One region of the Streptomyces sp. NPDC033178 genome, then DNA from elsewhere that is predicted to be linked to it. Evidence: predicted binding sites of a transcription regulator. Region 1 holds the regulator's gene; the other holds the start of a gene.
What was found. The regulator HrcA, encoded in region 1, represses chaperone genes, less so after heat shock. The targets are predictions, from matches to a motif close to TTNGCACTCNGNNNNNCNGAGTGCNAA.

Region 1 (4,270 bases):
TGGGCGGCGCTCGCTCCCGCGGCGAGCGCGGCGGCGATCTGGCTGCCGCGCATGATGCCGCCGGCGGCGACGATCGGGATCTGCACGGTCTCGCGGACCTGCGCGATCAGCGAGAGCAGTCCTATGCCGGAGCCGTCGGTCTCCGGGTTGTCGCGGTGGGTGCCCTGGTGGCCGCCGGCCTCGACGCCCTGCACGATCACGGCGTCGGCGCCCGCCCACTGCACGGCCTGCGCCTCCTCGGCGGTGGTCGCCGTGACCAGGGTCAGCGTGCCGGCCCGGCTCAGCGAGTCCAGGACGTCACGCGTGGGGCAGCCGAAGTGGAAGGAGACGACCGGCACCGGGTTGTCGAGGAGTACGGCGAGCTTGGCGTCGTATCCGTCGTCGCGTCCGCTGTCGGGGTCGCCCAGTTCGGTCTCGTACCAGGAGGCCTCGCCGGCGAGCTGGTGGGCGTAGACCTCGACCGCGGCCGGGTCGGCGTACTCGGGCTGCGGCATGAACAGGTTCACGCCGAACGGGCGGCTCGTGGCGCCCCGCAACTGCTTGATCTCCTGGTACATGCCGTCGGCCGTTTTGTAGCCGGCGGCGAGGAAACCGAGCCCCCCGGCCTCGGACACGGCCGCTGCGAGCTGCGGCACGGAGACGCCGCCCGCCATGGGGGCCTGCACGATCGGGAGTGGGAAGAGATCGGTCAGCGCGGAGGACATGACGGCATGTTGTCACGTCCTCCGTACAAGTCCGAATCCGGCCTTCCCCCGGGCATAAGCCACGGGAATCACCCGGCGGGGCCGAGGAAAAAACCCTCAGCGACCGTTGAACGCGTCCTTCAGCCTGGAGAACAGCCCCTGCTGCCCGGGTTGAAACTGACCCGTGGGCCGCTCCTCCCCCCGAAGCTGCGCGAGTTCGCGCAGCAGCCGTTCCTGCTCGGGATCAAGCTTGGTCGGCGTCATGACCTCGACATGCACGATGAGATCACCACGCCCGCCACCGCGAAGGTGGGTGATCCCCCGCCCGTGCAACGGAATCGACTGCCCCGACTGCGTGCCCGGGCGGATGTCGACCTCCTCCATCCCGTCGAGCGTCTCCAGCGGCACCTTGGTGCCGAGAGAGGCCGCGGTCATCGGGATGGTGACCGTGCAGTGCAGGTCGTCGCCGCGCCGCTGGAAGGTGGAGTGCGCGACCTCGTGGATCTCGACGTACAGGTCACCGGCGGGACCGCCACCGGGTCCGACCTCACCCTCGCCCGCGAGCTGGATCCGCGTGCCGTTGTCGACACCGGCGGGAATCTTCACGGTCAGGGTCCGACGCGAGCGGACCCGCCCGTCACCGGCGCACTCGGGGCACGGCGTCGGAACGACCGTCCCGAACCCCTGGCACTGCGGACACGGCCTGGACGTCATGACCTGGCCCAGGAAGGACCGCGTGACCTGGGACACCTCGCCGCGCCCGCGGCACATGTCACAGGTCTGCGCGGAGGTACCGGGCGCGGCGCCCTCGCCACTGCATGTCGTACACACGACGGCCGTGTCGACCTGGATGTCCTTCGTCGTACCGAAGGCCGCCTCGTCGAGGTCGATCTCCAGCCGGATCATCGCGTCCTGGCCGCGCCGTGTGCGCGACCGGGGGCCCCGCTGCGACGCCGTACCGAAGAAGGCGTCCATGATGTCCGAGAAGTTCCCGAACCCGCCGGCGCCGAAGCCGCCCGCGCCCTGGCCGCCCGCCTGGGACAGCGGGTCACCGCCGAGGTCGTAGACCTGCTTCTTCTGCGGGTCCGACAACACCTCGTAAGCGGCGTTGATCTCCTTGAAGCGCTCTTGCGTCTTCGGATCGGGATTGACGTCCGGGTGCAGCTCGCGTGCGAGCCGCCGGAATGCCTTCTTGATCTCGTCCTGGGACGCGTCGCGGCGCACGCCGAGTACGGCGTAGTAGTCCGTGGCCACTTACGACTCCGCCAGGATCTGTCCTACGTACCGTGCCACCGCTCGTACCGCTCCCATCGTTCCGGGGTAATCCATGCGCGTCGGTCCGACCACGCCAAGTTTCGCTACTGCCTCGACGCCCGAACCGTAGCCGACGGAGACGACGGACGTGGAGTTGAGTCCCTCATGGGCGTTCTCGTGACCGATCCGTACGGCCATGCCCGAATCATTGACCTCACCAAGGAGTTTGAGGAGAACGACCTGCTCCTCAAGGGCCTCCAGAACCGGACGGATGGTGAGGGGAAAGTCATGTCCGAAGCGGGTGAGATTGGCGGTGCCGCCGATCATCAGCCGCTCCTCGGTCTCCTCGACGAGGGTCTCCATGAGGGTGGAGAGCACGGTCGCGACCGTACCCCGGTCGTCCGACTCGAAGGCGTCGGGGAGATCCTGCACCAGCTGCGGGACGTCCGCGAAACGGCGGCCCGCGATCCGGCTGTTGAGCCGCGCGCGTAGATCCGCCACGGAGGCCTCCCCGAAGGGCGCCGGGCAGTCCACCATGCGCTGCTCGACCCGGCCGGTGTCCGTGATCAGTACGAGCATGACGCGGGCCGGGGCCAGCGCCAGCAGCTCCACATGACGCACGGTCGAGCGGGTCAGCGACGGGTACTGCACGACGGCGACCTGCCGGGTGAGCTGCGCGAGGAGCCGGACGGTCCGCCCCACGACGTCGTCGAGGTCGACGGCGTTGTCGAGGAAGCTGTGGATCGCCCGTCGCTCCGGCGCGGTCATCGGCTTGACGCCCGCGAGCCTGTCGACGAAGAGGCGGTAGCCCTTGTCCGTGGGGATGCGGCCGGCGCTGGTGTGCGGCTGGGCGATGTAGCCCTCGTCCTCAAGGACCGCCATGTCGTTACGGACGGTCGCCGGGGAGACGCCCAACCGGTGGCGCTCCGTGAGCGCCTTGGAACCGACCGGCTCCTCGGTGCCCACGTAGTCCTGGACGATGGCGCGCAGCACTTCGAGCCTGCGTTCACTGAGCATCGCGCACACCTCCAGCTGGTCTTCCCCGCGGTCTTCGATGCGGTCCTCGATCATCCTCGATCGCCTTGCCTGGCACTCAGCCCGCGCGAGTGCCAGCATCCCCGGGCCAAGTGTACGGCCGGTAGGCACGACCCGGGCAAGGCAGCCCTGCGATGTCACGACGACGTGTACGGGGCTGTCCTGCTCTGTCCCGACTACTGTCTGCGCACTTCATGGGGCGTAGGGCTAGCGTCGGCGTATGAGGGTGACTTGGGAAGAGGCCGGGTGGGAGGAACTGGGGCCGCGTGTGGGGCGCTGTCGGCTTCCGGGGTGGGACTGCACGGTCGGGCTCGTGGTGGGCGAGGGTGCGGCGCTCATGATCGACGCGGGGTCGGGGCTGCGGGAGGGCGCGCGGCTGCGTACGGAGGCGCGGCGGTTGCTCGGGGGCGGGCGGGTCACCCATCTCGCGCTCACCCACCCGCATTTCGACCATGTTTTCGGCGCGGCGGCGTTCTCGGGTGTCGAGGTCTTCGGGGCGGTGGGCCTTGAGCGGGTGCTCGTCGACGGACGGGACGAGCTGCTGGCGGACGCCGTGCGCAACGGCGCCGATCCGGACGAGGCGGCCGAGGCGGCGGACCTCCTCGTCCGCCCCCGGCACCTCGTCTCCGGCGAGTGGACGCTCGACCTGGGCGGCGGCGTACAGGTCCTGCTGGCGAACATCGGCCCCGGCCACACGGCCCACGACCTGGCGGTTCTCATCCCTGGAAGCCCTGGAGCCCCCGGCGGCTCGGACAGCCTCGACAACTCCGTCGGTCCCGGCGGTCCCGACAGCCTCGACGGTCCCGGCGGTCCCGGCGGCTCCCGCGGCCCTGGCGGCTCCGGCGGCTCCGGCGATCCTGGCGGCTCCCGCGGCCCTGGCGGTCCCGGCGGCTCCGGCGGCTCCGGCAGTCCCGGCGGTCCCGACGGCTCCCGCGGCTCCCGCGGCTCCCGCGGCTCCCGCGGCTCCCGCGGCTCCCGCGGCTCCCGCGGCTCCCGCGGCTCCCGCGGCTCCCGCGGCTCCGGCGGCTCCGGCGGCGGCGGCTCCGGCAGTCTCGGCGGGCCCAGCCGCCCCTGGACAGGCTTGCCGGAGGTCGTCTTCTGTGGTGACCTCGTCGAGGAGTCCGGCGAACCCCAGGCGGGCCCGGACGCCGTCCCCTCCCGCTGGCCCGCGGCCCTGGACCGGCTGCTGGACCTCGGGGGCGAGGACGCGGTGTACGTGCCCGGCCACGGGGCGGCGGTCGACGCCGGGTTCGTACGGGCCCAACGGGACGCGCTGGCACAGCGTTTCGGCGTGTCGT
Region 2 (4,270 bases), on a different contig from region 1:
GAGTCCGCGGTGATGTAGGCGATGGTCTCGTCGATCAGCCCGCCGCCGTCCAGCTCCTCGGCGACCTCCGCGACCAGATGCGCCCGGACGACGGCCCCGTCGGGCTCGTACAGGTACCGCCCCAGGGGCCGTACCTGAGGGTCGGGCAGCCCCCGGCCTACGAGGGTCCGAGGCCCGGGCAGCAGGGTCGCGCGCACGGACCCCGCTTCTCCCGTGCCGAACCACAGCACGGCCTCCTTCACGTCCCCGGAGTCCGAGATCCACTCGGCACCCGCCTCGGCGGGGACGGTCTCGTGCGGAATCCCGGGTGCGATCTTCAGCGCGGCGAGAGGCGCTTCGAGGGCGGTTCGCACGGCCCACGAGAGCGGCGGCGAATAGGCCTCGGGATCGAAGACGCGCCCGCGCCCGCCCCGCCGCGCCGGATCCACGAACACGGCGTCGTACGCGTCCGTCGCGACCTCCGTGACATCCGCCTCGCGCACCTCGATCAGCTCGTCGAGCCCGAGCGCGTCGGCGTTCGCCCGCGCGACGGCCGCCGTCAGCGGGTCCCGGTCGACGGCGAGCACCCGGATCCCGGCCCGGGCGAGTGCGATCGCGTCCCCGCCGATCCCGCAGCACAGGTCCGCCACGGACCGCACGTCGAGCTCCTGGAAACGCCGGGCCCGGTACGCGGCGACACTCGCCCGGGTCGACTGCTCCACCCCGTTCGGCGTGAAGTACATCCGCCCCGCGTCCGCCGCGCCGAACTTCACCACGGCCCGCTGCCGCAACCGCGCCTGCCCGAGCGCCGCCGACACGAGCCCGACGGGGTACTCCCGCCGCAGCCGGGTCGCGACGGCCAGCTCCTGAGCGGGTTCGGTGTCCCGCACCTCTTCGAGAAGGGCACGTCCCTGGTCGGTGAGCAGGGCAGCGAATGAGGAGAGCGGATCGAGGTCGTTCACCGCCCCATTGTGGGCCAGTCGGTGGACGGGACGCGGTCGCCGGATGTGTCGAGGGCCTGTGAGGGGTGTGACCTGTGAGGATCCGGGTTCATGCGACTTGTACGACAAAATGATGGCAATGAGGTAAATGGCGGCTCAGGGGGCACCCCCTCAGGAGCGCGGGGAACCGCGCGACAGGCCCCCACCGCCCCGCAGGTCGCAATCCGGCCGTCCCACGCGGCACGCACCGCTCTCGCCCTCCTGACGGTCTCCGCACTGGCGGCCGGCTGCGGAGAAGCACCATCCACCACCGCCGAGCCCGCGGCGGGCCAGCAACTCCTCAAGGCCCCACCGGCGCGAGCCATGGACGCCTACGCCACCAAGCTCCGCCAGGAGCAGCGCGCCCGCGCGACCGCGGCAAAGCGCTGGGGGCTGGCCGGGCCCCCGCTGTCCGCACCTCCCGCCCCCAAGCGGAAGCCCCGCATCAGCACCCGTAAGGGCTTCGAGGTGGACGACCACGAAGGCCTGCCGCCCGTCTTCACCACGATCCCCACCAAGGACAAGGTCGTCTTCCTCACCATCGACGACGGCGCCGAGAAGGACCCGGCGTTCCTGCGGATGATGAGCGAGCTGAAGATCCCGTACACGGCCTTCCTGAGCGACTACCTGGTCAAAGAGGACTACGGCTACTTCAGGAAGATGCAGGACAGGGGCGTGGTCCTGAACAACCACACCCTCAACCACCGCTATATGCCGAACCTCTCCTACGAACGGCAGAAGCAGGAGATCTGCGGCATGCAGGACGTGATCGAGAAGCGCTACGGCAAGCGTCCGGCCCTCTTCCGCCCGCCCTACGGCAGCTACAACGAGGACACCCTGCGCGCGGCCGCGGCCTGCGGCATCAAGGCGGCCCCGCTGTGGAACGAGGAGGTCTTCGTCGACCGCTGGGACTACCGCGAGCTGGACCGCGACCTCCACCCCGGAGACATCGTCCTCAGCCACTTCCGCGGCAAGGAGCACTGGAAGGGCACGATGCCGGACATGGTCCGACGGTTCCTGAAGCTGGTCACGGACAAGGGGTACGCGGTGGCACGCATCGAGGACTACCTGTGAGGAAGCGGCCGGCCGCTGCCGCACTGCTCGCGGGCCTGGTCTGCCTGGCCGGCTGTGCCCAGTCCGTGGACCCCATCGAGCGGTTGGGCAAGAAGGCCGCGCAGAAGGTACGCACGTACGGCCCCACCGAGGACCCGTACCGCCGCTGGGGCCTGACCGCCCCGCTCACCCCGGCGCCGAACCCGCCCGACCGGCGGCCCTCCGCCCGCACCGCGGGACCGGGTCTGCCGCCCGTCGTCGACCGCGTCCCCACCCGCGACCGGGTCGTCTTCCTGACCTTCCACGACGGCGCCGAGAAGGACCCGGGGTTCGTCGACATGGTCCGCGAACTGCGGCTGCCGGTCACGATGTTCCTCACGGACAGTGTCGTCGGGCCGGGGTACGCCCACTTCGGCCGGCTCCGCGCGGTCGGCGCGACCGTGCAGAACCACACGCTCGACCACCCGTACCTGCCGGGCCTCCCGTACGCCGGCCAGCGCGCCGAGATCTGCGGCCAGCAGGAGAAGCTCAAGCAGCGCTTCGGTATCCGCCCCCGCCTCTTCCGCCCGCCCTACGGCGACTACAACGCCGACACCGTGCGCGCGGCCGCCGACTGCGGAGTGTCCGCCATCGTCCTCTGGCGCGACACGGACCGCCTCCGCCCGGGCGACATCCTCCACTGCCCGGAGGGCCGGAACGGCACGAGTCTCACCCGGACAACGGCCAAGATCCTGAACCGGGTCCAGAACCAGGGCTTCACGGTCGCCCGCCTGGAGGACTACCTGTAGCTCCCAGCCCGTCCGGCGTGTGAGGACGAGGCCGTTCAGGCCGATCAGCGGGGGTCTGGGGGCGGCAGCCCCCAGGGCGTTCACCCCCGGTTCCGGGCGCCGGACATCCCCCGACCGCCGGAGGCAACTGGCACTCCGCTTGACCGAGTGCTAATCGCAGTCATAGTCTCAGGCCTGGCACTCACCGCAGGAGAGTGCCAATAGCGACGGGCAGGTCCGGCACCCGCGACGACGGATCCACCTGGTCGCCACCTCAGACAGTTAACCCCGTGAGATCTCCGAAGGGGGAGGTCGGATCGTGACGACCACCAGCTCCAAGGTTGCCATCAAGCCGCTTGAGGACCGCATTGTGGTCCAGCCGCTCGACGCCGAGCAGACCACGGCCTCTGGCCTGGTCATCCCGGACACCGCCAAGGAGAAGCCCCAGGAGGGCGTCGTCCTGGCCGTTGGCCCGGGCCGCTTCGAGAACGGCGAGCGTCTTCCGCTCGACGTCAAGACCGGCGATGTCGTGCTGTACAGCAAGTACGGCGGCACCGAGGTGAAGTACAACGGCGAGGAGTACCTCGTCCTCTCGGCTCGCGACGTGCTCGCGATCGTCGAGAAGTAATTCACCCGGCACCACCAGCATTCCCGGCATTACCAGCATTGCAGTGAACTGCGCCCCTGGCCCCCGCGACCTTATGAAGCCGGGCGTCGGGGGCGCAGTTCGTTTCACCCACGTTTTCCGAGAGGGCTGAACCGCTCCCATGGCGAAGATCCTGAAGTTCGACGAGGACGCCCGTCGCGCCCTCGAGCGCGGCGTCAACAAGCTTGCCGACACGGTCAAGGTGACGATCGGCCCCAAGGGCCGCAACGTCGTCATCGACAAGAAGTTCGGCGCACCCACCATCACCAACGACGGTGTCACCATCGCCCGCGAGGTCGAGCTCGACGACCCGTACGAGAACCTCGGCGCCCAGCTGGTGAAGGAGGTGGCGACCAAGACCAACGACATCGCGGGTGACGGTACGACCACCGCCACCGTGCTGGCCCAGGCGCTCGTCCGCGAGGGCCTGAAGAACGTCGCCGCCGGCGCGTCCCCCGCCCTCCTGAAGAAGGGCATCGACGCGGCCGTCGCCGCGGTCTCCGAGGAGCTCCTCGCGACCGCGCGCCCGATCGACGAGAAGTCCGACATCGCCGCCGTCGCCGGTCTGTCCGCCCAGGACAGCCAGGTCGGCGAGCTCATCGCCGAGGCGATGGACAAGGTCGGCAAGGACGGTGTCATCACCGTCGAGGAGTCCAACACCTTCGGTCTGGAGCTGGACTTCACCGAGGGCATGGCCTTCGACAAGGGCTACCTGTCGCCGTACTTCGTGACGGACCAGGAGCGCATGGAAGCCGTCCTGGACGACCCGTACATCCTGATCCACCAGGGCAAGATCTCCTCCATCCAGGACATGCTGCCGCTGCTGGAGAAGGTCATCCAGACCA

Region 2: a site for HrcA is predicted at 2,928-2,954, ahead of groES (co-chaperone GroES). Genes of this name have one in related genera too.

The regions. Positions count from the first base shown of each region.
Region 1 covers NZ_JBVIPT010000028.1:97,035-101,304, reverse strand. The annotation lists gene ACZ5VQ_RS44895 (nitronate monooxygenase) at 1-704, opposite strand, end outside; gene dnaJ (molecular chaperone DnaJ) at 801-1,937, opposite strand; gene hrcA (heat-inducible transcriptional repressor HrcA) at 1,938-2,954, opposite strand; partial or broken gene ACZ5VQ_RS44880 (MBL fold metallo-hydrolase) at 3,193-3,768, shown strand; partial or broken gene ACZ5VQ_RS44875 (MBL fold metallo-hydrolase) at 4,057-4,270, shown strand, end outside.
Region 2 covers NZ_JBVIPT010000026.1:41,986-46,255, reverse strand. The annotation lists gene ACZ5VQ_RS43635 (THUMP-like domain-containing protein) at 1-941, opposite strand, end outside; gene ACZ5VQ_RS43630 (polysaccharide deacetylase family protein) at 1,032-2,033, shown strand; gene ACZ5VQ_RS43625 (polysaccharide deacetylase family protein) at 2,030-2,800, shown strand; gene groES (co-chaperone GroES) at 3,099-3,407, shown strand; gene groL (chaperonin GroEL) at 3,547-4,270, shown strand, end outside.